4 regions of the Metabacillus sp. SLBN-84 genome follow, and region 1 is predicted to be linked to each of the others. Evidence: riboswitches for the same ligand, from Rfam matches in the RefSeq annotation. Region 1 holds a riboswitch; each other region holds the start of a gene.
What was found. Region 1 has a riboswitch for cobalamin ahead of RKD52_RS11620 (cob(I)yrinic acid a,c-diamide adenosyltransferase). Riboswitches for the same ligand answer to the same signal wherever they lie in the genome.
Positions count from the first base shown of each region.

Region 2: linked by a shared signal. The riboswitch ahead of RKD52_RS17640 (ribonucleoside-diphosphate reductase subunit alpha) and the one ahead of RKD52_RS11620 (cob(I)yrinic acid a,c-diamide adenosyltransferase) in region 1 are both predicted to bind cobalamin.
Region 3: linked by a shared signal. The riboswitch ahead of RKD52_RS08690 (DUF4430 domain-containing protein) and the one ahead of RKD52_RS11620 (cob(I)yrinic acid a,c-diamide adenosyltransferase) in region 1 are both predicted to bind cobalamin.
Region 4: linked by a shared signal. The riboswitch ahead of metE (5-methyltetrahydropteroyltriglutamate--homocysteine S-methyltransferase) and the one ahead of RKD52_RS11620 (cob(I)yrinic acid a,c-diamide adenosyltransferase) in region 1 are both predicted to bind cobalamin.

Region 1 is NZ_JBRJIP010000001.1:2,267,954-2,275,426, forward strand. Features, by position in the region: gene RKD52_RS11600 (cupredoxin domain-containing protein) at 1-118, opposite strand, end outside; gene RKD52_RS11605 (hypothetical protein) at 228-500, opposite strand; gene RKD52_RS11610 (M20 family metallo-hydrolase) at 702-1,952, shown strand; gene RKD52_RS11615 (Dph6-related ATP pyrophosphatase) at 2,038-2,724, shown strand; cobalamin riboswitch at 2,770-2,951, shown strand; gene RKD52_RS11620 (cob(I)yrinic acid a,c-diamide adenosyltransferase) at 3,080-3,622, shown strand; gene RKD52_RS11625 (cobyric acid synthase) at 3,606-5,123, shown strand; gene cobT (nicotinate-nucleotide--dimethylbenzimidazole phosphoribosyltransferase) at 5,128-6,177, shown strand; gene RKD52_RS11635 (ABC transporter substrate-binding protein) at 6,208-7,182, shown strand; gene RKD52_RS11640 (FecCD family ABC transporter permease) at 7,145-7,473, shown strand, end outside.
Region 2 is NZ_JBRJIP010000001.1:3,473,955-3,481,427, forward strand. Features, by position in the region: gene RKD52_RS17620 (PBP1A family penicillin-binding protein) at 1-822, opposite strand, end outside; gene RKD52_RS17625 (universal stress protein) at 1,011-1,526, shown strand; gene nhaC (Na+/H+ antiporter NhaC) at 1,742-3,118, shown strand; partial or broken gene dat (D-amino-acid transaminase) at 3,153-4,011, opposite strand; cobalamin riboswitch at 4,579-4,761, shown strand; gene RKD52_RS17640 (ribonucleoside-diphosphate reductase subunit alpha) at 4,953-7,223, shown strand; gene RKD52_RS17645 (ribonucleotide-diphosphate reductase subunit beta) at 7,241-7,473, shown strand, end outside.
Region 3 is NZ_JBRJIP010000001.1:1,719,601-1,727,073, reverse strand. Features, by position in the region: gene RKD52_RS08730 (hypothetical protein) at 1-232, opposite strand, end outside; gene RKD52_RS08725 (hypothetical protein) at 340-768, opposite strand; gene RKD52_RS08720 (DUF5412 domain-containing protein) at 844-1,254, opposite strand; gene RKD52_RS08715 (alpha/beta fold hydrolase) at 1,291-2,031, opposite strand; gene RKD52_RS08710 (GerMN domain-containing protein) at 2,242-3,378, opposite strand; gene sigX (RNA polymerase sigma factor SigX) at 3,375-3,911, opposite strand; gene RKD52_RS08700 (cob(I)yrinic acid a,c-diamide adenosyltransferase) at 4,029-4,607, opposite strand; gene RKD52_RS08695 (ECF transporter S component) at 4,688-5,203, opposite strand; gene RKD52_RS08690 (DUF4430 domain-containing protein) at 5,216-5,629, opposite strand; cobalamin riboswitch at 5,780-5,971, opposite strand; gene RKD52_RS08685 (ATP-binding protein) at 6,049-7,473, opposite strand, start outside.
Region 4 is NZ_JBRJIP010000001.1:2,126,049-2,133,521, forward strand. Features, by position in the region: gene RKD52_RS10940 (DeoR/GlpR family DNA-binding transcription regulator) at 1-264, shown strand, start outside; gene RKD52_RS10945 (Cof-type HAD-IIB family hydrolase) at 261-1,127, shown strand; gene RKD52_RS10950 (ATP-binding protein) at 1,566-2,813, opposite strand; gene RKD52_RS10955 (GNAT family N-acetyltransferase) at 2,934-3,713, shown strand; cobalamin riboswitch at 3,784-3,974, shown strand; gene metE (5-methyltetrahydropteroyltriglutamate--homocysteine S-methyltransferase) at 4,122-6,386, shown strand; gene RKD52_RS10965 (peptide MFS transporter) at 6,430-7,473, opposite strand, start outside.

The sequences.
Region 1 (7,473 bases):
GTGCGGAAAGGACCTCAGCTGCATCTTGATTCAGATAAAACCAGCTTCCGGAACCAATGAGAGCAAACAAAACAGCAGCAATCACAATCCATTTCTTTTTTATGACGATAAATTTCATAGTTTCCCTCCCAGAGCAGTATTTACCATACTATATGCCCGTCCGGGGGAAACTTGTCTGCTGTTTTTCAAGCGCAAAAAAGGATGTCTCGCAGCAGACATCCTTTTTGTTAATCTTCTGTTAAAAATTCAGGTGAGAACAAATTATATGCATCTTCTTCCTCATCCATTTCCCGATCAGCTTCAGAGTATGTTCTCCTCCTGCGGTTCAGCTCTCTGAATTCAGCTTCGAGGAAATCAGCCTGTTCGTGTGAGAGTTTGATTGTCACTTCATTTTTATTATCATCTGCTGCTTTAAGCAGAACATAACTGTCTGCAAAATGCCTCAGCGTCACATTGCTTAATGTTATTTGCATTTTATCAAGTTCATACCTTGCTTTCATGAAAAAAAGACCTCCAGTGGCCGATATTGGTTATCTCTTTTAGTTTATCGGTTTCATCTGAAAAGCACAATAGACCGGCGGGAAATGGACAAAGTGTAAGAACTTCAATGGAATCCTTTTACATTTAGAAAAATGAAAAATGCTCTGATATCCTATAGTATTAAGACAGAATATTCTATCACTTTTACAGGAGGGTCATACATGCCTGAACAGACACTGACCATCAATAAAACCCGATTAGAAGAAAGAATTCATACACTCGCTGAAATCGGAAAGATTGGCGAAACCGGGGTTTCGAGGCTTGCCTTGTCAAAGGAAGATAAACTTGCAGTTGAAACAGTCAAAGGCTGGATGGAGGAAGCAGGCCTTACAGCACGGATTGATCACTTTGGAAATCTGATCGGCAGACTCGAGGGGAAAAGAGCTGAAGCACCTGTCCTTATGCTCGGGTCCCATATTGATTCACAGCCGTATGGCGGAAGATTTGATGGAGTCATCGGTGTTCTTGGGGCAATCGAAGCCGTCCAGACATTGCAGGAGAACTCGTTTATTCCCGAAATGCCAATCGAAGTTGCTGCTTTTTGTGATGAAGAGGGAGCACGCTTTAATAAAGGGTTATTTGGTGTGAGAGGGATTCTCGGCAAACTTGAAGAAGGAGAACTTGACCGGAAAGATAAAAACGGCATGACACGGAGGGATGCACTGCTTTCATTCGGATGTGATCCCGAGCGCTTTAAGGAGTCAGAGTACGCCTCCGGAAGCATTTCAGCCTATCTTGAGCTGCACATTGAACAGGGACCGGTTCTTGAGGCGAAGGATGCACCCATTGGCATTGTAACGGGCATCTCGGGCCCATTGTGGCTGACAGTTGAGCTTGAAGGCTTTGCAGGCCACGCCGGTTCTGTGCCCATGCATATGAGACAGGATGCTTTAGTGGGAGCGGCAAAGGTCATCGTTGCCCTGAATGATCTCGCTTCAGAAGATCCATCTGCACCTACTGTCGGAACCGTCGGGAGCTTAAAGGTTTTTCCTGATTCACGTAACATCATACCTGAAAAAGTGATGTTTACAGTGGACCTCAGGGATATTCAAATGGAAAGGAGAAATATCATAGAAAATCAGTTGAGAAAACGGCTGCATCTGATCTGCGAGGATCACGGACTGACATATACCGTATCTGAAGACACAAACAGTGAACCGCGCTATTGCTCGGAAGACATTATGGATATTATGAGGGCAGCGAGCAAAGAGATCGGTCTGAATGCGCCTGAACTGATGAGCGGACCGTTTCATGATGCGCTCGCGATGTCTTATGAATGTGACTACGGGATGATTTTTGTCCGCTGCAAGGACGGCATCAGCCATAATCCGAAAGAATATTCAACGATGGAAGATATTTCGCTTGGAACAGAGCTGCTGTACAGGACAGCCTTAAAAATGGCAGTGAAATAACCAAAGCAGTCTATTTTTCTTTTTGACTAAACATTCTGAACCCATCATAATCAAGGCTATACTCTTGATGGGATGGTGGATGGAATTGAAAAAGAAAACAGCTGTATCCTGGAGCGGAGGGAAAGACGGATGCATGGCCCTTCATAAACTTGCAGCCGAGGGGCATGAAATCGCATGCCTTATAACGACGGTTCCGGCTGAAACAGGAAGAACATTCGGGCACGGAGAGAAAATAGATGCGATCAAACAGCAAAGTCTTGCTCTTGAAATACCAGTGCATTTTATATCATGCACCTATGAAAGCTATACGGATCACTTTATCGGTGCGCTGAAAGAGTTGAAGGAGCAATACTCCTTTACAGCTATTGCTTTCGGCGACCTTTATTTGGACGAGCACCGGGAGTGGGGAGAAAAAGCTTCGGCCGAAGCAGGTCTTGAACCGCTTTACCCTTTATGGATGGAAAAAGAGAACGCTATACTTGCACTTCAGCAGTTTGCAGACAGCGGATATAAAGCCGCTGTAATCAGAGTAAGGGATGACAAACTCGATCCATCCTGGCTCGGAATGGAGGTTAATCAGCCATTCATCGACCGCGCCTTAAATACAGACATCTGTCCGATGGGAGAGGCTGGTGAATACCATACATTCGTCTATGACGGGCCACTGTTTACAAAAAAAATCGACATTACGTTCGGGAACGTTCTTCAACTGGAAACGACAAAAAGACTCGAGCTTGAAAAAACCAAATTAAGAGAAAAAACGACAAATTAAAAAAATCTTGATGACTTTTCCAGTTTTATAGATTACAATGAACAAAAAATATGATTCTTTTAAAGTGCCTGAATACTCAGGATAATAGGGAAGCCGGTGGAAATCCGGCGCAGCCCCCGCTACTGTAAGCGCAGATTGAACTGAATCGCCACTGACTCTAATGTCGGGAAGGCTCAGTATTAAGATGAAGCGCAAGCCAGGAGACCTGCTTTAATTGATTTTTGCTTGTTTTTCGGTGGGAAGAACGAGTCAGGACCCCTGTATGCGTTACTTCACTATGCTTATTTAGGCCTTGACTGTCTTCAGTCAGGGCCTTTTTATATTGGTTAAAAAGATGGGAGATGGATGTATGGCGATGAAAAACGAAAAAGGAAGAGTGCTTGTCTACACAGGCAATGGAAAAGGAAAAACGACAGCTGCAATCGGTCTTGCTGTGCGGGCTGCCGGAAGACAAATGAGCGTTTCCATTCTGCAATTTATTAAATCTCCTGAGCGGACATACGGCGAGAGAACAATTTTAAATGCTTTGCCCGGAGTCAGTATTCAGCAGCTCGGTGCCGGATTTACCTGGACCAAAACACCTGAGATTCACCGGGAAGCTTTAAAACAGGCTTGGATAACAGCGAAAGAAACCATTCTGAGCGGGGAAAGCGATGTTGTCATTCTTGACGAAATCAATAATGCCCTTGCCATTCAGACCTTTCCTGTGGACGATGTTCTTCCTCTTGAAGACGTCATTTTGACCATTCAAAACCGTCCCCCTCATGTCCACCTTGTCCTGACAGGCAGAAACGCCAAAAGAGAAATCAGGGAAATAGCTGATCTCGTCTCTGTGATCGATGTTGAAAAGCATTATTACGATGAAGGTGTCGACGCCATATATGGAATTGAATATTAAAGAAAATGGGAAGAAAAAGGCGCTCAGACTCATGATCCAGGGGACTCATTCGGATGCGGGCAAAAGCATTCTGACAACCGCACTGTGCAGGATTTTCAAGCAGGACGGGTATAAAACCGCTCCCTTTAAATCACAGAACATGGCACTGAACTCATACATAACTAAAGACGGCAAAGAAATCGGCAGAGCCCAGGGAGTTCAGGCAGAAGCAGCAGGAATTGAAGCTGACACGGATATGAACCCAATTTTAATTAAACCTTCAGGGGAGATGGAATCTCAGGTGGTTTTTCACGGCAGACCATTTGCTGTCATGAACGCCGCAGTCTACCGGGAAGACTTTTTCAGACTTGGACTTGAAGCGATTAAAAAATCGTTGCACAAGCTGCTGACGAACTATGACGCGGTTGTTATCGAAGGGGCGGGTTCACCTGCTGAAGTTAATTTAAATAACAGGGAGCTCGTCAACATGCGCGTTGCAGAGATTGCTGATGCACCTGTTTTACTAGTGGGAGACATTGATAGAGGGGGTGTTTTTGCAAGCCTTGTCGGAACGCTTCAGCTCCTTCAGGAAAAAGACCGAAAACGGGTTGCCGGAGTCGTTATTAATAAATTCAGGGGAGATCTCACCCTGCTTGAACCGGGGCTCCAATGGTTTGAGGAGTACACGGGAATACCCGTTGTTGGTGTTGTCCCGTATATACCAGATCTTGAAATCGATGGTGAAGACTCCCTCGTCCTCAATCAGTACTCCCGAGGCACAAATCTTGAGGGAGATTTGGATGTCGCAGTTCTTGCATACCCAAGACTGTCTAATTTTACGGATATTGATCCTCTGAGACTGGAAGCTGATGTGAATATCCGGTATGTCCGAAAAGCATCAGAATTCGGCCGGCCGGATCTGATTATTCTTCCAGGCAGTAAAAATACAGCTGAAGATTTGCGATTTCTAAAGGGGACCGGCCTTTTTGACAGAGTGCTGTCTGCTTACAAAAATGGCACCCAAATCATGGGGATATGCGGCGGGTATCAGATGATGGGAGAAAAACTGTCTGATCCAGAAGGCGTTGAATCCGGTATTAGAGAACAGGACGGGCTTGCCATTTTCCCTGTTTCAACTGTCCTGTATGCGGATAAGAAAACCGTTCAGACGGAAGGACCTTGTGCCGTCCCGGGATATGAGGGTTTTTCTCTTTCAGGTTACGAGATACACATGGGACAAACTTTGCTGTCTGATGACCCATCACCATTTTCAATCCAAAAAGGGACCGGTGAAGGGTACGCAAAAGAAAACGCAATGGGAACCTACTTGCACGATGTGTTTCACAATGATGCATTCAGATGGCGCTTTTTGAACAGGCTCCGCAGCAAGAAAGGGCTGCAGCCGATTGAGCGCTCGCTCTACTTTCGCGAATTGAAAGAAAGAGAATTTGACAGACTTGCAGATCATGTAAGAGCTGCACTGGATTTAGATAAAATCTATGAAATCATGAAAAGGAGGTGAAAAAATGATAGATGTTTATCAGATTATTGATGCAATTAAACCAGTAAACAAAGCGAAAGGACAGGAGGCAGAAGCTTATATACAAACGCTGACTAAACCTGTAAACAGTTTAGGAGAAATAGAGCGTTTGGCTGTTCAACTGGCTGAAATGACGGGAGAGGTAAAACCCGATATTTCCCCTCCAGGCGTGATTGTCTTTGCTGCCGACCACGGGGTTGCTGAAGAAGGAATATCTGCTTATCCCCAGGAAGTGACAGGGCAAATGGTCAGGAATTTCTTAACGGGCGGAGCTGCGATTAATGTGTTCACAAAACGTGTAAAAGGGTTTCTTGAAATCGTTGACGCAGGCGTCAAAACAGATATACCCGGTGTCAGAGCGGAGAAAATCGGATACGGCACAAAAAATTTCGCAGCTGAACCTGCTATGTCGCGAAAAGATGCACTAAGGAGCATTCAAATGGGAATGACCCTTGCGGAAGAAACCATTGAAAAGGGTGCAAAGTTGCTGATTCTCGGTGAAATGGGCATTGGCAACACAACGTCAAGCAGTGCCATAGCAGCTGCACTTACCGGAATCAATCCTGAACATCTGACTGGAAGAGGCACAGGAATTAAGTCGAAGCAAATTGCGTTCAAGTCCGAAATCATTCGCAGGGCGCTCGAGCTTCACAGGCCGGATCCAAGTGACCCGATTGATGTTCTTTCAAAGGTTGGAGGATTTGAAATCGGCGCCATGACAGGAGCCATGCTGTATGCTGCTTACCGCAGAATCCCTGTGCTCCTGGACGGTTTTATATGCACCACAGCAGCCCTTTTAGCTGCACACATATGTGAACATGCAAAAGACTATATGATTGCCGGCCACTTATCCGTTGAACCCGGTCATCTCCTGATTTTGAATAAACTCGGAAAAAAACCGCTTGTATCAATGGGTCTTCGGCTTGGGGAAGGGACTGGAGCTGTTCTTGTCTTTCCTTTTGTCCAGGCAGCTTCAGACATGATAAAAGGAATGGCCACCTTTGATGCAGCAGGTGTTTCAAAAGAACATAGGTAAGAAAAAAGTCAAATAAAGGCGGAAAAATCTATGAAATCGACTACATATTTTACCCGAATAAGCCTGATCCTGGTGCTTCTTGCAGGAATCCTCACAGGATGTGCACAGGGAGATCAAACAAAGCCTGCTAGCGGTCAGACGGAACAGGCTGAAAAACAAGATGCCTCCTATCCAGTTACGGTCACAGATGATGCAGGAAACGAAATAACGCTTGAAGAAAAGCCGGAGAAAATCGTCTCCCTGCTTCCAAGCACGACGGAAATCCTTTTCGCTCTCGGACTTCAAGATGAAATTGCCGGAGTATCCGATTATGACAATTACCCAAAAGAAGCTGCACAAAAAGAAAAAGTCGGTGCTCAGGACATGAATGCAGAAAAAATCATTGCCCTTCAGCCTGATCTTGCTTTTCTGCAGGAGTACCATGCACAAAATCACGGCGAAATCATCAAGCAGTTTGAAGCTGCCGGCATAAAGGTTTTTATCGTTGGTTCACAGACTTCATTTGATCAGGTTTACACGGCGATCAGAACGATTGGAAAAGCAACAAACACTTTGGACGAGGCAGACAGGATCATAAAAGACATGGAAGAGAAAGTTGCTTCCATAAAAGAAAAAGCCAAAGAAGTAAAAAACCCAAAACGCGTCTGGATTGAAGTGTCGCCTCAGCCTGAAATCTACACGACAGGCAAAGGAACCTTCATGAACGAAATGCTTGAAATGATCGGCGCAGAAAACGTTGCAGCTTCTGAAGAAGGCTGGGTCAAAATGGATGAGGAGAAAATCGTCAGCAGCAATCCGGACACCATTATCACAACGTATGGCTACTATGTTGAAAACCCTGCAGAGCAAGTCCTTTCAAGAAGCGGGTGGAACTCCATTAAAGCCGTACAGTCGAAACAGGTATTTGATGTAAACAGTGACCTGGTTACCCGTCCGGGACCGCGTCTTGCGGATGGAGCTGAAGAGCTTGGCAGACTTATCTATCCAGACATCTTCAAAAAATAAAAAATGGCTCTTAATGATTGGTGCTGTCTGCTTTGCAGCATGCAGCATCCTGTTAGGGGTTTTGGCCGGGGCGGTTCAAGTAACCGTCCCTGATATTTTAACTATTCTTGCCGGCAAGATCTTTCATGTACCGCTGTATGACGGGGAGCAGAGCACAGAAATGATCATCTGGGAAATCAGGTTTTCAAGGGTGATGCTTGCCTTTTTTGTTGGAGCCTCCCTTTCTTTGGCGGGAGCCGCTTTCCAGGGACTGCTGCAGAACCCGCTTGCAGATCCGTATACAATCGGTGT
Region 2 (7,473 bases), 1.2 Mb from region 1:
TTCTTCAATGACGTGATCCACGTAGGAAGGATAGCGGCCTTTATATTGATCCAGTTCTTTTCTTTCAAGAACGACTTTTTCATTTTTCGCTTCGTTCATTTCTGCTTCAGTAATTACTTTTTCTTCTTTCATCAGTTTCAGAACAACGTCTCTCCGGTCAAGAGACTTTTCCATATTCTTGACTGGTGAATAATTTGTCGGGGCTTTAATCAGGCCGACCAGAATTGCTGATTCGTTAAGGGTCAGGTCTGCAGGCTCTTTTCCAAAATATACTTTTGAAGCCCGCTTAAGTCCCCAGGCACCCTCTCCGAAATAAACTTTGTTTACGTAAAGTTCCAGTATTTCTTCTTTTGAATATTCGTCTTCAATCTTCTGAGAAATAAAATACTCATCAAATTTCCGTTTAAATGTCTGATCGTGAGTAAGCAGGGTATTTTTGGCAAGCTGCTGTGTCAGCGTGCTTCCTCCCTCTACAACTCCTCCCGCCAGCACATTCTTGAATGCAGCACGGACAATTCCGATATAATCGATCCCATTATGCTTGTAGAAATTCTGGTCCTCTGTTGCCTGAAGCGCCTCATAAAAGTGTTCGGGCACATCTTCATACTTGACCCATTCCTGTTTGGAGCTTGAGATCTTGCTTGCGATTTCTCCGTTCTGATCATAAATAATTGTCGGGGCGTTTGCTCGTTCTTCCAATTTGCTCACATCCTGCGATGCAATAACTGAGTTGTGCACCATAAAGACAAGGATGACTGAAAGCAGCACGAAGATGAGCAGTTTCATGAACACACCCTTAATTGAAAATAGTGACTTAAACATGAATAACCCCCTGATATAGAAAAATAAATCCTATCTCTTATTACCCCAATTACAACAGGTGTACGCCTATTTATGAAAAAATGTGTCCGCCATAGCTAAATTTCTGACAGATGAACGTTTTCCCAAGGAAATATCAGGGTATTTACATAGAAACAAAATCATCTGCCAAAAGAAAGGAATGAATGAACTTGGATACATTTCACCACATTGTTGTAGCTTATGACGGACAGGATGAAAGTTCAGCAGCTCTTGTTAAAGGAATTCAGCTGAGCAAGCAGCTTGGCACTCGATTAACAGTTGTTCACGTCTATCAGGCAGAGCACGCCATGAATACAGGAGGCGTAAGGCCCGCTATTCCGAGTGCTCCTGCAAACGGTTACCTGACTGATAACCTTCAGAACTATCCGGTGGCCCCTGATGCGGCACGGCAGTTTGATGATCAGCCGAAGAATGAATACTTCGACCATTCTGATGAAGTCACGTCGAGGATCCGAATGAAGCTTGATGAGAACCAGGCAGCTGGAGACGTTGAGATTCTGTCAGGCTCTCCTGCAGATGCCATCCTTGCATTTGCTGATGAACATGCAGCCGATCTCATCATTATGGGCAACAGTGATTCAGGCGGCCTTAAAAAACTGCTTTTCGGCGGTGTTAGCGATAAAGTGCATCATCAGTCGAACATTTCAGTGCTGATTGCAAAATAAATGTGATAACGGGTGCTTTTTAGAGCATCCGTTTTTTTTAAGTGCTACTCAAAAACCCCTGAGACAAACAAAGTTTCAGGGGTTTTTTTCGTTCCTTGCAGACTCCAGTTCCTTTTACTTTTATCACCAGTTGACATAGATCAATAGACTGATATAATACTTTTATGCACAAAAGCATAAAAGCGTTTAAGTATAAAAGGAAGGAATTTCAATTTATGAGTCAATCAAAATCACTTTCATTCACTGGTTCAGTGATTCTATTTTTATCGATGATCGGCATTATTTTCATCAGTTTATTTTACTTAAAAACAGAACCGCATCTTCCGCTGATGCTTTGCCTTGTTTTTCTCAGCGGCGCTGCAGTCCTATATAAGTACTCTTGGAAGGATATTGAGGACGGAATTGTAAAAGGCATTCAATCCGGTGTTCAGCCGATCATTATTCTGGCTCTTATCGGAATCCTTATTGGAGCCTGGATGTTCAGCGGTACGATACCGACTGTTATGATGGCTGCTTTGTCCATCATAGATCCGGCGTACCTTCTGATTTTGACTCTTGTATGCTGCACCATTATTTCAAGCCTTGTGGGCAGCAGTTTCACAACTGTCAGCACAGTCGGAGTTGCTCTTATGGGAGTGGCGATTGCTGCAGGAGTTCCTGTTGAATGGGCTGCAGGGGCTGTTATTTGCGGAGCATGCTTTGGGGATAAAATGTCGCCGATGTCAGATACGACGAACTTTGCCTCCGGTGTTGCCGAAGTCAATATTTTTACACATATCCGCCATATGTCAAAGACAACAATTCCAGCTTATGCGATAACAGCTGTTCTTTTCTGGTATATGGGAACAACACTTGCAGCTGACGCAGCGACACTAGATAACATCAAAGAAATTATGACGATCATGAAGGAGCACGTAACGATCAGTCCATGGACTTTGATCTCTCCTCTGATTGTGATTGGTCTTGCCATTTCCAGGGTTCCTGTTATTCCTGCTCTTGCTGCAGGCATTGCAACTGCCGGCATCACAGGTCTCCTCATTCAGGACGGGACAAATCTTTCCGGTTTCTTAGCTGTTCTGCAAAATGGAACAGCGTTTGATATTCAGCAGGAAACCGTCCAGCAAATGCTGAACCGCGGCGGGCTTCAATCTATGATGTGGTCCATTTCGCTGATCATGATCGCATTTGCTCTTGGCGGATTGATGGATAAAATGCAGCTGATTCAGACTCTTTTAAACGGATTGATTGAGAGAATTAAAGTCAAAGGTCAGCTGATCCTTGCAACCATTTCTTCTTCAATCGGAGTTAATCTCGTAACGGGAGAGCAGTATTTGTCCATACTCATTCCCGGTCAGTCGTTTAAACCGGCCTATGAAAAACTGAACGTTGAAAAGAAATATTTATCAAGATCCCTTGAAGATGCCGGAACTCTGATAAATCCCCTTATTCCCTGGGGAGTGAGCGGAGCCTTTTTCGCGCAGACACTCGGCGTGGACGTCATTGCGTACCTGCCATTTGCGTTCTTTCTCTATCTGTCTCCATTGTTTTCTGTCCTTTTTGGATTCCTGCCTGCTAAGAAATACACAGTCTAGCAGAAAATCCCGCCTGACCCAGGCGGGATTTTTATTATTTCTCGACCACTTTCGTTTCTTTTGCAATCAGTTCATCAAACAGCTTCTGAAGTTTTCTTGTGACAGGGCCGGGAATTCCTTCCCCAACCTTCCCTTCATCAACCTTTATCACAGGAATTACTTCACTGGTCGTAGATGTGATAAAAGCTTCATCAAGAGAGGCAAGACCTTCTGTGCTCAGTCTTTCTTCCAGAAACTCAATTCCGTTCTGTCTGCAAAGCTCCTCTACTTTCATTCTCGTAACACCATTCAGAATCAGGTTATTCGCAGGATGAGTAAACACACTTCCGTTTTTCACTCCGTAGAAATTGGAGGAAGACCCTTCCGTAATCATGCCGCTCCGGTGCAGCAGAGCCTCATAAAGCCCCGCGGTCATGCGCCTCCTGCTTGGCAAGGACATTTCCGAGAAGATTCAAGCTTTTGATATCGCATCTGAGCCAGCGCACGTCTTCAAGCAGACAAAGAGAAATCCCTTCCTCCTGCTCTTTTGCGGGTTTTGAGCAAGGAATTGGATAGGCTGTTAATTCAGGAACCGTATTCTTGCCCGGAAACAGATGTTTTCTTGCGGCAGCCCCTCTGGTTACCTGCATATAGACACCGCCGTCTTCTGTCTTATTCAGGCGGAGAAGTTCCTCAAGCTGGTCTGTCAGCTCCTTTATCGTATATGGAAGGTCGATTTTGATTTCTTTTGCGCTTCGAATGAACCGCTCCATATGCTCCTTCATCGCAAAATATGCTCCATCATACACCCTGATGACCTCATAGACCCCGTCACCGAACTGATGGCCCCTGTCTTCAAGATCAATTGAAACTTCATCACGCTTTTTATATTCACCGTTAACAAGTATGTACATGATAAATCTCCTTTTTATAAGTTTAGTCTGATTTTGCATAGGTGCCTTTTTACTAAATCTGATAATGTGAATCCATTTTCACAAAGTTTAATAAGTTTTGATACCAGTGGATTGGAGCGGAAGGCACTTGACTCCTGTCCAGCTGCAGCGCCCAACTCCTCTGTCAGAACGGAACCGTCGCCAAAGGCAAAAAGCGCCTTTACCGCCGTTTCCTTATCTGACTCCCGGAGATAAACGGGCGCTTCCACTTTTCTAGGGGATGAAGAGGGCACGGAAGATCCCGCAAGCGCAGCGAGGAAGCTTCCGGCGCTCCCCGCGGAAAGCAAGTGACTGCAGCGTAAAGGAACGGGTTTCCCCCTAAAAGTAATTTGTTTTTAAACAACGCAGTGCAACCTGCCCTTAAACCTATGGTATGATGAAACACGCTGAACTGTAAAATGGTTTTCTATTTTTCTTTCGACATTTTCATAGATTTCAGTTGAAATTTCACCCCGTGTCATTTATGATGAGAATATCAAATAACACAACATATTGATTATTCACTTAAATTAATATACTACATATTGAAATTAACAGCGAATCAAGGTGCCAACATGTTGGCTTAAAAGGGAATCCGGTGCAAATCCGGAACTGTCCCCGCAACTGTAAGTGTGACGAACTGGGAATACCACTGTACGAGAGAAATGTATGGGAAGGACTCAGCGCAGAGTGATCACAAGTCAGGAGACCTGCCTTAGATTTGCACAAGTTTCGAATTCTTCGGGGACTGAGGAGATGAAACGATGGCCAGTAACAGGGATGCGTGCACCCTCTTATTCTATCGTTTGATCCGCTCATGTTCTCATGGGCGGTTTTTTTGATTTTTCGCAGTATTTTTTCTGAAAGATCATTGACCGTTATATTACGCGGAAAATCTGAACTATAAATGAGGAGGATGTCTTATGGCAACCAAAATGACCACCTTAATCGTAAATGAGCTGACAAACGAAAAAGCCCCGTTCTCACAGGAGCGGCTGACTGACTTTATTTCTGAAACCGGAAAAGATTTTAAAGAGCTTGACCTCCATACATACACCGAAAGAGCTGTTCAAAGCATGGAAGGCCGCACTGTCTGTTCTGCCTCTCAGGTGACCAACCTGCTTATTCTCGAAGGCCTCTCAAATATCAGTGAGCTGCAGCCGGAATGGACCTATTTCTGTGCCCGGATTTATCTTAAAAAGCTTTATAAAGAAGCTGCATTCAACAGGAAATCAGGGGGCGGCACCTTCCTGTCACTGATCAAAACCCTTACGGCAAAAGGCATCTACAGCAGACATCTTCTTGATTCTTATTCCGAAGAAGAAATTGAGCAGCTTTCGCAAGTCATCGACCATGACAAAGACAAGCTTTTTACATATATCGGGCTGCGGACGCTCTCTGACCGGTATCTTGCGAGAGATTATGACAAGTCGGTTTATGAGCTTCCCCAGGAGCGGTACCTCGTCATCGCCATGACGCTGATGGCAAAGGAAGAAACGGAACACCGCCTTCAGCTTGTAAAAGAAGCCTACTGGGCACTCAGCAATTTGTATATGACCGTTGCGACTCCAACTTTGTCAAACGCAGGAAAGCCTGTCGGACAGCTGTCCAGCTGTTTTATTGATACAGTTGATGACAGCCTGCAGGGCATCTTTGACAGCAATACAGACATTGCCAATCTCTCAAAATCTGGCGGCGGCATTGGAGTTTATCTCGGGAAGATCCGCAGCCGCGGGAGTGATATTAAAGGCTTTAAAGGAGTGTCATCCGGTGTCATCCCGTGGATGAAGCAGCTGAACAATACGGCGGTAAGCGTTGATCAGCTCGGGCAAAGAAAAGGCGCGATTGCCGTTTACCTTGACGTCTGGCACAAGGATATCTATTCATTCCTTGATTCCAAGCTGAACAATGGTGATGAGCGTTTACGAACGCATGACCTCTTCACCGGCGTATGCCTCCCGGACCTTTTCATGGAACAGGCTGAAAACCGCGGGGAGTGGCATTTGTTCGACCCTCATGAAGTACGGAAAGTCATGGGTTACTCGCTGGAAGATTACTATGATGAGAGAGTTGGCTCAGGTTCGTTCCGCGAAAAATATTGGGAATGCGCCAATCATCCGGAGCTCTCAAAAACAACTGTTCCTGCGATTGACATTATGAAGGGCATTATGAAAAGCCAGCTTGAGTCAGGAACCCCCTTTATGTTTTACCGGGATGAAGTGAACCGGAAAAACCCCAATGCGCATAAAGGAATGGTTTACTGCAGCAATCTCTGTACAGAAATCACTCAAAACCAAAGCCCGACAACCATGGATGAACAGTACACAGAGGACGGCAAAATCATTACCGTTAAAACACCGGGAGATTTTGTTGTGTGCAACCTCTCTTCCATCAACCTTGCCCGGGCTGTGACAGATGATGTGCTGGAGCGGCTGATCACAATCCAGGTCAGAATGCTCGATAATGTCATTGATTTAAATGATATTCCCGTACTTCAGGCCAAGCTCACAAACAAAAAGTACCGCGCAGTCGGCCTCGGAACCTTTGGATGGCACCACCTTCTTGCGCTCAAGCGCCTGCGCTGGGAAGACGAAGAAGCCGTTCAGTTTGCAGATGAACTCTATGAAAAAATAGCCTTTTACACCATTCAGGCAAGCATGAGGCTTGCAGAGGAAAAAGGCGCCTATCCTGTCTTTGAAGGCTCAGACTGGCATACTGGCGACTACTTTAAGAACAGAAACTATACACCTGACTCTATGCCATGGGATGAGCTTTCAGAAAAGATCAAAGAAAACGGCATTCGAAACGGCTATTTAATGGCCGTTGCCCCGAATGCTTCAACATCCATTCTTGCGGGAAGCACGGCAAGCATCGATCCGATTTTTCAAAAAATGTACTCCGAAGAGAAAAAGGACTACAAAATTCCCGTTACTGCACCTGACTTAAATGCAGAAACCACCTGGTTTTATAAATCAGCCTATTTGATTGACCAGATGTGGAGCATTAAACAGAACGCAGCCAGACAAAAGCACATTGATCAGTCTGTCTCATTTAACTTTTACGTCCGCAACACCATTAAAGCAAAAGAGCTGCTGGACCTGCATCTGACCGCATGGAAAGCGGGTCTTAAAACCACTTACTATGTCCGGTCAACATCAAGCGAAATAGAAGACTGCGAATCCTGCGCAAGCTGATAAAGGAGAGATGGCATATGACACACTCATTGAACGCGCGTCCGATCATGGACGCTTCTGCGCCGAATCGTTCAACTTCCATCATTAACGGGAGGAGCTCAAACGTTTTAAACTGGGACGACGTATCTTATCCCTGGGCCTATGCAAAATATAAAAAAATGCTCTCTAATTTCTGGACGCCGTTTGAGATCAATATGTCAGGGGACATTAAACAGTTTCCAGAGCTTTCCGGTGACGAACAGGAGGCATT
Region 3 (7,473 bases), 550 kb from region 1:
GATTCGTGACCTGTATTTTAAGCTTTATAGGTTCGTTGTAATTATTTACTAGAACTTCATTAATCTTCAGCTTTCCAAACCCCTCATTCCCTATTGCAACAACAACTGCTTTATTATCTTGTGTTGAACCAACTGTACCACTGACCAATGGAGAATTGATTTTGAGAAAAGAATAAAGTCCAACAAATACTATTATTATGCTTAGAGCTATAATCACAATGAATTTCTTCATATTCCTAAACCCCCCCATACTACTCAATCCCTTCCGATTCCTTACTATGAAGAGGCGATCACATTGTGCAGAAATCGCCTCCGATTGTTAAATATCAAAAAATGAATTTAATGAAATAGGTCACTAATTTCTAAGAGGGCTTTTCTTGATTCTTCTATTTTATATACTTCCAGTTCAAATGAACCTTTTTGTTGTATAGATTCAAGAACCGGATTAAGATCACTTGAATAATACGTTTTATTGAATGTATATCTGATTTGACAAATTGAAGGACTTACCTTATTCGCATTAATAATCACTTCTTCAGGGCTCATACTTGTAAAAGCATGCTGAAATGTATCTATAAAAGAAAGATCTTTGCTTTCACCCAAAAATTTTTCAATGCTTGATAATTCAATCCAGACATTTGGTAAAGATGCTGTAAATCCCCGATTATGAACTTCTAAGTCTACACATATGCTTGGTAAACGATATTCCACTTCTTTTAATATAAATTCGAAATAAGAGAACGCATCTGTTGAAAACATCTTTGTCATCTATAACCAAATCCTTTTTATTGCTTCAATAAATATAATCTTTCGTAAAAGAGGTATGTACTTATGTGCCGCAATCTATTGATGTCTAAAATCATATTTGCCACTGGGAACCTTTAATGTATGACCGTTTATTACTACAGTATCATTGTCTGTCCAAGTAATATTTGCAGAGTTTTCACGATAATTCCAATATATATTTTTAGATTTGTTTTCTTTATTAAATACTAATTCACCTCGAAGTGAATAAGAAGTGGTTGCTCCTCCATTTGTGATATATGCTTTTAAGGTGTACTTCCCATCCGGTGATTTAACTTCAGTAAGATATGATCCTGTCGGCAGCCTGTTCATATCATAAAAGGCCCAGTAAACTCCATATCCTAAAAAAGCCATTACCAATAATCCAACTATTGAAATTCTAATAAATCTCACTTTGTACTTTCTATTTACATCATCTTCAGAAGCCGTATTTTTCTGTTTAAAAAACATATTTAATACTCCTTTACCTAAATCAAATTACATTTACTACATCACTCCTGCCTTAAGATTTTCAATTAGTCTTTTAATGGCATCTACTACTAATACAGGTTCATCATTTTGTATATAATGTGTACTATCTTCAGCAATCATAAATTCACTGATAGAAGATATTTGAAGAAGTTCTTCTTGCATTGTATTCCATAAATCTTGTGACTTGGGTGTATAGTGATTTTTTTTGCCGGCAGAAAGGACTATTAAAGGAATGTTTAATTTCTTTTGGTCTTCTTTTAATTGATTTAAACTTTGCATAAATTCTTCATAATTACCTTCGTGAACAAATTGCTTATTGTATGCTTCTTGAAAATCTTCGGACATCGTTGGAAGAAATCTTTCTCGGTAATCCTCCGGAGTAGAGTCTACTAGAAGCAGCCCACATACATTCTCAGGGTATTTACTCGCAAATAACCGTGCATTTACTCCCCCAAAAGAGTGTCCTACAAGTATATATGGAGGAATTATATTCAGTTTATCTAAAAGTTCTTTCAGTTCCTTTACCATCTCTCTGCTATTCCTGGGATTAGTACTTGGTTCGCTTCTGCCTAGACCTGCTCTATCAAATACAATAACTTCTGTCAGCAAAGAAACTTCGGAAATTATGGCATTCCACCCTTTTGAATAATCCCCATACCCGGCATCCATAACAACGGTTGGTTTCCCCTTTTTTTCTCCAAACAAGTTAGCAAACATTAAAAAGTCACATACTTTTATATACATCTCTTTAGACATCATGATAAAATCCTCACTTTTTTGTTCCTTTGATATTAGACAATATTTAAATTAACTCCTCTAACGAAATAACCAATATTTACAATAATATCACAAATATCCCATCTGCCATCCAGATAAATCTAAAGCCATAAATAAAATCACAGCACCCTCCTGCTTCTTTTCATAACGGCAAAAAACCCGCAAGCATCATGCTGCGGGTTTTTCCTTCTATTCTTCAAGATCAACGGGGTTTGGCGAGAACGGAACGGGCACGGCCTGTGTTACGTCCATTTCACCAATTCTGCCGGCTTCGATTCCTTCGAATTTTACACTCTCGTAGCCGAAATCTTTAGCGGTCATCAATATCGCTTCGAGCATCAGTGTGTCTGTTTCGTTATCATCAATTGTTGAGGCGTCTGTAAATTCAATGGTTACTCTATTATCTGATTCTATTATTTCATCGATGACAACTGTTTCTTCGATCACCGGTTTTAACCCGAGTGTTCCTTTTTCCTTCATAGCCGTCAGGGCATCTGTCAGCTTGTTAAAGGATAGAAGGGAAGGCGCCAGGAGTTTAGGTGAGTCAAGGCTCTCCTGATACAGGAAATAGGCTTTCTTTTTGAACTTTGTGAATGTCAGCTTATCCTGATAGCCATACGCTCCGATTTCCGCTCCCTTTTCACTGCCGGTGAAATAGTCAGCCTGCAAGGCATCCTGCCAGCGGAAAGATTCTTCAAGTCCCTCGGTAAAGAGTCTGTTTTCCGTTTCTGAGCTGGAAGCAGCATATGCATTGCCTTTTATATCAACAGACATCCGGTCTTCTCCTGTCTCATACGAGAGCTTTGTTCCTGATAGCGGAGAAGGACTCAGTCCAGCGCTCCCCGGGTCAAATGAAGACAACGCCGTTTCAAAAAGAGTCATGTAGGAGTCAGAGGAATCGAACTGAAAGCTGAGCGGTATCGTGTTTTGAACCTGAAGATCGGGATAGGCAACCGTTACAATTGTCTGATTGCCCTTTGTCCTTGCTACAAATGACTTTTTCTCAGTCTCTGGTGAAGACTTTGCTTCTAATTTCATGTCTGCGTTCTCTTTCGGCGTCTGGCCGCTTTCGGCTGCTTTATCCGCACTGTCTTCAAATTTGCTTTCACTCATTTGGAAGTTCTGAAGGAAAAAGGGTGAAAGGATTAAAAGAATAAAAAAGGCGGCAAAGCTTGCAAGAGCCGGCGTTTTCCACTGAACTTGCTTTTTGTGCATACGTTCCTGCAAACGGGTGTAAATTTGCTGCTGCGAGCGCCGGTCTTTGATATCCGGCATTGCTTGAAGTTTGTCTGTAATCTGCTCATCGTTCCATTTTGATTGATTCATCCCTTTACTATTCCCTCCTTCCTGATCGAGTGTTCAGACAATTTATTTTTCAGAGCTTTCAGCGCTCTGTGCTGGGTCGTTTTCACTTTGCTTTCCGTAAATCCCAGGGCTGCTGCGGTATCCGCAATGGACATTCCCTGAATATACCTTAAGATAATGACAGCCTTCTGATCGACTGTGCATGCATCAAGCGTCCGGTAAACCATCTGCATCTCTTCATTTAAGGCAGCGATTTCCTCCGGAAGCGGCTGCTGATCCCGTATTTGCTCACGGTCCCAGTCAAACGCTTCAAAGATGCGCTGTTTGAGTGTTTTCTGTTTGCGGAAATAATCGATGGCAACATGTCTTGCAATGGAGAGGATCCAGGTTTTTTCACTGCTCCGTCCTTCAAAACTGCTGTGTGATTTCAATATTCGTATATACACTTCCTGAACGAGGTCCTCGGCCTGTTCACGATTCTTCACCATATAAAACAAGAACTGGAAAAGATCGCTGTGATATTTTTCATAAATTCTTTGAAAGGCCTCTTCCATGAACGAACCTCCAATCAATACATTAGTCGGAATGAAGAATAAAAAGTTACACATCTTTTACTATATCGGGATTGAATAAAAAAAGGAAGGCAGTTTCCGCCTTCCTTTTCAAAGAAATTATGACTCTTTCTTTTTAGTAAATACGATAGCACTTCTTTCATACTCCACATCTTTTGAACCGAGTCTGGCATTTGCCGCTCTCGCTGCCGCAAAGAAATAATCGGAAAGTCTGTTCATGTACGTTAAAACATGCTCATTGATTTCCGTTTCTTTTTTGAGCGAAACAATACACCGCTCAGCCCTTCTTGCTACGGTCCTTGCCACATGGATGGCAGCAGCAGCCTCTGTCCCTCCTGGAAGAATGAACCGCTCGAGCGGAGGGGATTCTGCAGTGTACGCATCAATGCGCGTTTCCAGAAACTCAATCATGTCAGGTGTTGTTTTATAGGGATGCTTTTGTTTGCCGTGGATGACAGCAAGATCGCTTCCGCAGTCAAAAAGTTCATGCTGGATTTTTTCAAATTCCTGTTTCATGTCTTTTAGGTTTTCATCGTTCATCCATGTCATGGCAAGACCGGTAAAAGAGTTTACCTCATCGATTGTTCCGTAGGCTTCTACCCTCAGATCATCCTTATCGACCCGGCCTCCAATAATGCTTGTTTTCCCTTTATCGCCGGTTCTAGTATACAAATTCATATTCAGCAGCTCCTGTCCTTTGTTCTCAGACTGTCTTGCCTAAGCTAAAAAGAAAGTCTCTCTCTTATTCTGCCATTATTTTATTGAAGTGTAACGCCATAATCGTTTTTATAGAGATAATACTGAAACGTTTTTTGCATGACCGGGTACAGCACGAGAAAGAAAATGCCGTTTCCTGCTGCATGCATCGTATCAAACGGGATTCCTGCAAGATAGTAGGCAAGTCCATTTTCTGTCAGGACAAACATATTCAGAGAAACGATGAATCCAAAAAGATATCCCGCAAGAACGGCTGCCGGGGTAAAAACGAGAAGTCTGTTTCTTTTAACCGCTTTTCCAAGCAGGCCGAAGATTAGAGCCAAGGTCCCCCAGGCAAGCATCTGCCAGATTGTCCACATGCCCATGCCAAGTAAAAGGTTGCTGAGAAAACAGCCCAGGACGGCGACAATCATTCCATTTACCGGACCGAGAAGGATGGCGGTTATAAGTATGACAGCTGTCATCGGCTGCACATTCGGAATGAACTGAAAAGTCAGCCTGCCTACAACGGACAAGGCAATAAGCAAAGACAGAAGACTGATTCTTCTCGTTGTCATTGTTTCTCACACTTATTCATAATTCCGCAGATCAAATTCAATCTTATCGCCGTCTTTCAGCTTAATGTCATTTGCTCCTGTCATGGCATCTTCCCCATTCACAATTAAATGCCAGTACGTTTTGTCGGATTCACTCGCCTTAATGCCGTCGATTCCGCTGATAAAGCCGCCTGACTCTTCTACTTCAAACTGGCTCTTCATTGCATCCATAAGGCTCTGGCCTTCTTCAAAAACTACTTCTTTCGATTCTACTTTCTCCGCCATCTCATTTTTAGTCAGCGTGACAGAGGCTTTCAGTTCCTCCGCCTGCTCTTCGCTTTCAGCAGCAGGTTTTGCTTCTTCTGTTTTATTTTCCTCTGCCGCATTTCCGCAGGCGCTCATCAGTGCAAGAAGAAGCACTGCGAGAAAGCTGTAAAATTTGTTCATGATCCATCTCTCCTCTTGTTGTTGTGTATGTATTGGAATAGCAAAAAGCCCATCTGTTAGAAGATGGGCTTTTAAAAACGGCATAGAAGAAACTGCAGGCACTGGTGCCATAACTGTGCCGTTTCTATGCTCAAATCCCCGAAGAATAGTAACGTTTGAAAGAACCCGGCAGGTCTACTGACTCGTGCTTCATCCTCAAGCCTGCACCTTCCCGTCTGAATCAGTCATTCTGACAGTGGTCTAAAAGCAGGTATTGTCTGCACTTACAGTTGCGGGGACAGTTCAGGCATCTCACCTGATTCCCTATTAAGCAAAGTTTGCACCAGTTTCTTTTCGTATTCACTTTTATATCCAGCTTTTATTGTACCTAAAACGACATGCGGCATCAACAGGTGTTTCGTATGAAACAAGAATATTCGTCACATTCTATCAGGAAAAACGTTTTTTCGAGGCAGATAGAAACTGAATGTGGTTCCTTCATTTACTTTGCTGTGCACATTAATCGAACCTGAATGAGCATCGACAATGTTCTTGGCAATCGCAAGACCAAGGCCTGTTCCGGAGCGGCCTCTCGTCCTCGCCTTATCTGCTTTATAGAAGCGTTCAAAAACAAACGGCAGATCTTCTTCGACAATTCCTGTGCCTGTATCCTTCACATCAACCTTTATCCCGGCCGCAACGGACTGCACGGCCATTTCGACTGTACCGCCCTCAAGAGTATGCCTGATTGCGTTATCCACTAGATTCGTCAGAACCTGTTCAATTTTATCCGGATCCAGAACAAACTCAGGTTCGTCGAGTGCAAAACTGGAGGTGAGCGTAATATCTTTTTCCCTCGCAAGTCCCTGGAACTTGCGGTTGATTTTTTCAATAAATTCATAAATGGAAATGCTCTCAAGATTGAGGGTGATATGCCCCGCTTCCATCCGGGCAAGATCGAGCAGGTCATTGACAAGCCGGCCCATTCTGAGCGATTCATCGTAAATAACCTGGGCAATCTCTTTTTTCTCCTCATCCGAGCTTGCAATATCGTCCACAATTGCTTCAGAATACCCCTGGAGCATGGCAATCGGCGTTCTCAGTTCATGGCTGACGTTTGCGATAAAGTCTTTGCGCAATTTATCAAGGCGGCGCTCTTCTGTCATGTCCCGAAGCACGGCTACCGCCCCCCGGACGTAAGACTGATTGTAAAGAGGGCTCATGACAAGCACCCAGCTTCTTCCCTGAAGAGTTACTTCAACGATATGCTCTCTTTCTGTATTGACAACCCGCTGGAACAATTCTTTTGCTTCCGGAGGAATTTCTTCCCCCTCGTTTATCTGCATTTTTTGTTCATAGTACCATGACTGCAGGAAGCGTTCCGCAGGGGGATTGGTCACAAGAATGGTTCCATCAATATTAAGTGTGATAACTCCGTCTGCCATACTGCTCAGAATGCTCGTTAAGTGCTCTTTCTCCTGATTAAGAGCGTTGATGTTAAACTTCAGCTGTCTCCCCATCTGATTGAACGCAATGGCGAGCTCACCGATTTCATCGTGGCTCAAAATAGGAACTTTTGTATCAAAATTGCCGCGTGTCAGCTCTTGTGTCGCCTCTCTCATTTTTCTCAATGGATAGGTAATTCTAGTAGACAGGAAGAAGGCAAAAACCGTTGTCAGAATGATGGCTATACCTGCTGCAAGAAGAATATATTTTGTCGTGTGCTCGGTCGTCTTTTGAACGGCCTGCAGGGACTGTGACATAAAAACGGCTCCGTCTTTGCCGTCGCTTGTTTTATAGGGAACACCGACTACAAGCACTTCCTCCTTGTTTCCGGAGTTTTTTTGCTGTTCTTCAGGCAGCCG
Region 4 (7,473 bases), 140 kb from region 1:
ATTGGGGTCGTCGGCATTTCTGAAAGAGGCTTGTCTATAGCCCACGAGGAGGATGGAATGGTAAAGAGGAAGATGATCAGCCAGGCAAATCAGGTGATTGCCCTTGCCGATCATTCAAAGCTTGGAGTGACCGATTTTTTCCTCTATGCCGATCTGCATGAGATCGACCTTCTGATTACAGACAAAGAGCCGGATAAATCGTTTAGAGATCTGCTTGATAAAAACAATGTAGAGCTGCTTGTAGCAGAGGAGGAAACAACATGACAAAATTAATTGCGATTGACCTTGACGGTACACTTCTGAACAGTGAAAACAAAGTAAGTGCGGAAAATCTGAATGCGCTGAAAAAAGCGCAGGAAGAAGGGATAGAAGTGGTCATTGCAACAGGGAGAGCCCATTTTGATGTGATGGAAATTTTCAAAACGGCGAATGTGAAAACCTGGGTGATTGCTGCGAACGGCGCGACGATCCACCAGCCGGACGGAACCCTGTTTCATTCCCAGCCTATGGAAAAGGAATTGGCTGCAGAAGCATTGCAGTTTCTTGAAGAAAACGGCTATTACTACGAAGTTTTCGGAAATAAAGCGATCTTCACCCCGCAGCATGGAAGGGAGCTGCTGTCGATTGAAATAGACCGGATCAAAAGTGCAAATCCAGAAGCTGACCGCACAAAGCTTCTTCATGCTGCTTCCAAACAGTACAGCCAGTCGGGGTTTGTCTTTATTGAGAATTGCAAAGAAATTTTATATGAAGACATTTATAATATCCTTGCCTTTTCATTCCACCAGGAGAAGCTCGATGCTGGATGGGAGAGGTTTAAAGACCGTGAAAACCTCACCTTGGTCACGTCGGCAGACCATAACTTTGAACTTGAACATAAACTGGCCTCAAAAGGCATTGCTCTGAAGAAACTCGCCGGCCATTTAGGGATTGACCTTGCAAAAACCGCTGCAATTGGGGACAGCATGAATGATCAGTCGATGCTTGAGGCAGCAGGTAAAAGCATTGCTATGGGCAATGCGCGGCCTGAAATTAAAGCAATCTGTTCAGATATCACCCTCACGAATGATCAGGACGGAGTAGAGCTTGCAATTCGCCGGATATTGGCTAGACAAACGGTGAAATAAAAAGGGTCTTCATAGGATATAAGAAAAAGGAGTTCTTCAGGGAAGTGAAGAGCTCCTTTTCTAATTAAGCATAAAAACATGCTGAGGTATCTCATACTTGAACATTAGCCACCTGAATATGGTTTATATTTCTAAATTAAAGGGCATAAATTACTATTCTTCATAAGGGAGGAAAGTAGGGTGAGAGACCATCAGCTGCTGGCTTTAATTATTCAAAAGGAACAGGCCGCTTTGGAAGTTTTGTATGCCAGGTATGAAAAAATTCTTCTCAGAATCATTTATTCAGCAACCGACAATGCTGATGCGGCTGAACGAATACTCACAGACCTTTTTAGGGAAATATGGCAGTCTCCCCAGACATTTACCAGATCTCCGTTCGTCTCAACGGCTCTTATACAAGCCTGTAAAAGATTGCTGTACAGTTGCGACGGCAGGAAATCAGGCTGACAGAGAAGGAAGGTAGATTTGAAAAACAGACCCTTGACCAGGACCGCTTTTCACTTTGATGTACCCGTTCATCGAATGGACAATGCTGTAGGTTACCATCATCCCAAGACCTGTACCGTTTGATTTTGTTGAAAAGTAAGGTTCACCAAGACGCAGCACCTGATCCTCAGTCATGCCCTTTCCATGGTCTGTTATTGTGACTTTTACATATGAACCTTCTTTTTGCGTAGAAATATGAACCTGTCCTCCGTTGCTGTATGACTCAATGCTGTTTTTCAGCATGTTGATAAAGGATTGCTTTAACTTGAGGGAATCCCCGAGAACATACAGCTCTTCTTTGCTGAAATCTTCCTCTAACTGTACATTTTCCATCTGAGCGAGGGGTGTCAGTACATTCATGCAGTTCTTTAGTTCACTGTGTATAGAAATTGGGTGCTGATGCTCAGCCTCCGGTCTTGCAAAGGTTAAATAATCTTTAATGATATTTGTAGCACGGTCCAGTTCATCTAATGAGATTTTAATGTATTCGTCTCTTTTCTCCCTGCTGATTTCATCATCTCTGAGCAGCTGAAGAAAACCCTTTGTTGTTGTCAGGGGATTGCGCACTTCATGTGAAATGCTTGCTGCAAGATGGCTGACAACTTCCAGCTTTTCTGCTTTAATGACCCTTTTCAGCAGATGAAAATTCTGAATGATCGTTTCAAACAAAATCGTTCCAATAACCGCTGCAAAAATATGAAAGATGATCAGTTCCACATAATGCGACGGATGAAAAGCCGTTTTATACATCATCTCAATTTGGATAATGGAGAACAGCAGAGAGACCAGAACTAATGCAGCTACTAGACAGAGCTTTATTCTAAGCCTGCTTTTCAGATAATATGAAGACAGCATCGGGACTAACAGAACAAGTATTCCTGCCATGACAATTGTCGGATATATGCCGCTGCCGCCAATTATCACCCTTGTTCCGACTGTGACGATAAATAAAAAGATTCCAAGTGGGTATCCTCCATACAAAAGCCCCATAACATATGGAATTCGCCTGAAATCAAAGAAAAATTCTCCATCAATCATAAAGGGATACTGCATGCTGAAGACAATGGCAAGCGCAGGAAGAAGGGCAAACAGCCGCTTTTTCATTTTCTTGTTCGTTTCTTTTCTCATATACAATAATTGAATGATGAGAAGCGGAGACAAAACGAGCAAAAGATTTAACAATACATCCTTCATTTCCATGGGCACACACCTAATTCTCCAAATAGTGAAATTTCCTCTCTATTAAAATATATATCAAACGGAAAGAAAATGTTAGAATATTCTAATAGACTGGCTAAAATTTTTCCCGGGAGATGAGAAATGGCGATAAAGTTGCTGAAACAAGACCAGCTTCCACAGGCTGCCGCTTTTTTAGATAAAGATTATGATGTACACGCTTTGATTGCGGAGGATCTTAAAGATGAACAAATCCGGGTTTACGGTCAGTATTCAAGTGCTGAATTAACGGCTTTGCTTATCGTTTATCCTGAAAAAATATACTTCTGCAGTTCCGTCATTCCTCCGGATATTGAAGCTATTATTCCTTTCATTCAGGAAACCGGCATAAGGAGAATTTTTGGGAAACGAGAACTTATTGAGACATTTAAAAAGATTGTCAAAACCGAGATTGAAAGTGACTCTGTTATGATGAAATACGATAATAAAGCAGCCGGCAGCGTATCCGGCGAAGTCTGCAAGATCACAAGTCTTGAAGAATGCCGCAGACTATATCATCTGTTCATGCAGGTGGAAGAATATAAAATGGCTGGTCCAACTGAAGCTTTTTTTGCCGGTGAACAGTATGAAAGCATCCTCTCTGGAAAGCTTAGTGTGTATTACGTCGAGGAAAATGGCACGATGGCAGCAACTGCAGGAATTTATACAGAACACGAAAAGACTGCTGTTATTGCCGGCGTAGCCACTCCGCCAATATTCAGAAGAAAGGGATATGCATCAAAAGTCATAGAGAGAATCTGCCGTGATTACGGAACTGAAAGAGAGCTCTATTTATTTTACAATAATCCGGATGCAGAAAACCTTTATAAAAAGCTTGGATTTTATGAGACTGCCAAATGGAAAGTGATCGGAATTTCTTTCTGAATAATAAGAAATGTCTTGCAAGATTGAGAAACATCAGCTATTGTTAAAAACAATCACAAAAATATTCTGAATATGTTGACAAGCGATGGGTGCTGACGCGTTTACGCGGAAGCTTAAAAGGGAAGCCGGTGAAAATCCGGTGCGGTCGCGCCACTGTAATGGGGAGCATTCTGCACAAAGCCACTGTTCTGAAATGGAATGGGAAGGCAGCAGCATGCAGTGAACCAGAGCCAGGAGACCTGCCTTTCGTATGCACTTTAAGCCTACGCGCAATAGGGAGGGTGATGCGGTATGTTGAAACCTTTGTTGTGTCTCAACTCTAGTTAGCTGTGTCCATTAAACTCTCTTTTAAAAAGGAGAGTTTTTTTGCGTTTAGAGCTGAGAAACTATGAAAACGGGGGAACCGCAATGAAAATTAGAAATTCAAACCTTGGCTATCCGAGAATCGGCGAAAAAAGAGAATGGAAAAAGCTTCTTGAGGCGTTTTGGAGAGGAGATCTGACGGAGCAGGAGTTTCATTTGGATATGAAGAAAATCAGGCTCTCTCATTTGGTGAAACAGCGTGAGGCGGGGATTGACCTTGTGCCGGTCGGCGACTTCAGCTATTACGATCATGTACTTGATACGGCTGTTATGTTCGGCCTGATCCCGGAAAGATTCAGGGATCAGGACCCCTCATCACTTGAGACGTATTTTGCGATTGCCAGGGGCAGCAAAGACAAAGTCGCATCAGAGATGACAAAATGGTTTAACACAAACTACCATTACATCGTGCCTGAGCTTGACGGAACAGAGCCTCGCCTTATCCACAACCGCTTGCTTGAGCTATATAAAGAAGCAAGGGATGAGGCCGGGATTACGGGGAAACCGGTACTTATCGGGCCGCTTACTCTCACAGCCCTTTCAAAAGGAGAAAAGAAAGAAGAAATTCTTGAAAAACTCATCCCTTTATATGTTCAGGTTTTCAAGGAGCTTGAAGAAGAAGGAGCAGAGTGGATACAAATAGACGAACCAATTTTCGTTACATCAGCAGCGGATGCTGCCTTTATGAAAAAAACGAAGAAAATCTATGAAGCAATAAAAGAAGGCTTAGGCAGGGTAAAACTTCTGCTGCAAACCTACTTTGAATGTCCTGAACAATATGAACAGCTCATTCAGCTGCCTGTTGACGGCATAGGCCTGGATTTTGTTCATGACAGCGGCAAAACGCTGGAGCATTTGAGTGCATTCGGTTTTCCAAAGGACAAGGTGCTTGCGGCAGGAGTCATCGACGGTCGCAATATCTGGAAGGCAGAGCTTCAGAAAACAGTCAAACTGGTAAACCGAATTCTGGATGAGGTCGGAAGAGACCGGCTGATTCTTCAGCCTTCATGCAGTCTTATTCATGTGCCTGTAACAGCAGAGAGTGAAGGGAAGCTGCATCCCCTTGTTAAAAACGCACTGGCATTTGCAGATGAAAAGCTCCATGAAAACACCCTGCTGACAAAATTTTTAAATTTTGAAGAAGAGACCCTTTCAGCCTATGATAAGGGGATAGCAGATCTTGAGGCTTCAGACTTGAGAAACCGGCATTCTGTACATGCTTCTTATGATGAGTACAGCACTGTCAGAGTTGGAGCAGTTCAAAGAAAAGAGGCGCAGCAAAGAAAATTCAGCCTTCCGCTGCTTCCGACGACAACCATCGGAAGTTTTCCTCAAACGAAAGAAGTGCGTGCTGCAAGGCTGAAGTATAAAAAAGGAACTCTCTCAGAAGAGGACTATTATCAGTTTATTGAAGGTGAAATAAAAAAGTGGATTGATATCCAGGAAAACCTGGGGCTTGATGTCCTCGTTCACGGTGAGTTCGAGCGGACAGACATGGTCGAATATTTCGGTGAAAAGCTTGGAGGGATGACTGTCACCTCAAATGGGTGGGTGCAGTCATACGGTTCACGCTGCGTAAGGCCTCCTCTCATTTACGGGGACGTGTTTTTTAAGGAGCCGATGACATTAAAAGAAACCCTTTTTGCCCAAAAGCTGACTGACAAGCCTGTAAAAGGAATGCTGACCGGACCGGTTACAATCGTAAATTGGTCTTTTGTAAGATCTGACGTACCTGGAGCAGCCGTGTTAAATCAGCTCTCTCTCGCCGTGAGAGAAGAGGTTGAGGCATTAGAGAGCGCAGGAATCGGCATGATCCAGGTAGATGAACCCGCGCTTAGAGAAGGTCTTCCGCTTAAACAGGAAAAGAAGAAACAGTATTTGGACGAGGCCGTCACTGCTTTTAAAAGGTCAACAGCTTCTGTGAAACCTGAGACGCAAATCCATACACATATGTGTTATTCAAGCTTTGAAGACATGATCGAAGCAATTGATGCACTTGATGCAGATGTCATTTCCATTGAGACTTCAAGAAGCCACGGGGAACTGATTCGTTCTTTTGAAACATTCTCCTACAGTAAGGGAATTGGCCTCGGCGTATATGATATTCACAGTCCGCGCATCCCTTCAGAAAAGGAAATGATCCGAAATATTGAAAGGGCACTGCAGGTGCTCGATTCTGCCCAATTTTGGGTGAATCCTGACTGCGGCCTCAAAACAAGAGGGGAAAAAGAGGCCGTTGAGGCATTGAAGATTATGGTGAGAGCTGCGAAGGTCTGCAGAGAGAAAGCCGTTCAAGAGACAACCGTTTAATGAAAAAAGCCTGTCCAGTTTAAGGACAGGCTTTTTCTGCGTATTATCTTACACCTTTCATGTACGCTTGAATCTTTGGTGAAAGAATCAGCATGATTGCCCCTAAAAGAATGGCGAGTCCGCCGATAATTCCGAAGTAGGCAATTTCGGTTTCAGGTGTGTAATATTTTACGATTTGTGCGTTGATTGCTTGAGCCGATGCATTTGTCAGAAACCATAAACTCATGGTCTGCGCTGAGAAAGCAGCCGGAGCAAGCTTGGTTGTTGCTGATAATCCTACTGGGGACAGGCAAAGCTCTCCAAGAACAACAAGGAAGAAGCTGAGCACAAGCCACATTGGGTGAACAAGTGTATCTGTGCCGTTTGTATAAGCTGGAATAATCATGACCAGGAATGATAACCCGGCGAAGAAAAGTCCAAAAGCAAACTTTTTGGATGTCGACGGCTGACGGTTTCCAAGCTTAATCCAAAGCCACGCAAAAATCGGAGCCAATAGAACAACAAACAGCGGATTCAGCGACTGGAACCAGGATGACTGAATTTCAAAGTTTCCGAACGTCAGCTGTGTGCGTTTATCAGCATAAGCACCAAGAATGGTTGCACCCTGTTCCTGGATTGCCCAGAACATCATAGCAGCAATAAACAGAGGAATATATGCGATCAGGCGTGATCGCTCAACATCTGTTGATTTCGGGCTGCGGTACATCACAATAAAGTATGCTGCAGGAATCAAAATACCAAGAATACTGATCAAGAATGTAAAGCGGTCAATCGTCAGGTAACCTGTAGAAATGGATACAGCACCTAAAACAAGAATGACGGCAAGTCCAATCGCCAATCTGCCGAAAACGCTTTTTCTTTCAGCTGGAGTAAGCGGATTTGGAACACCCGTTCCGGCAAGTCCAAGGTTTTTCTTTTTCGTAAGCATGAACACAACAAGTCCAAGGAACATACCGACTGCTGCTACTCCGAATCCAAGGTGGAAATTGTATTTCTGTCCGAGAGTACCAACGATAAGCGGTGCAAGCAGACCGCCAAGGTTGATTCCCATGTAGAAAATACTGAAACCGGAATCGCGTCGGTTATC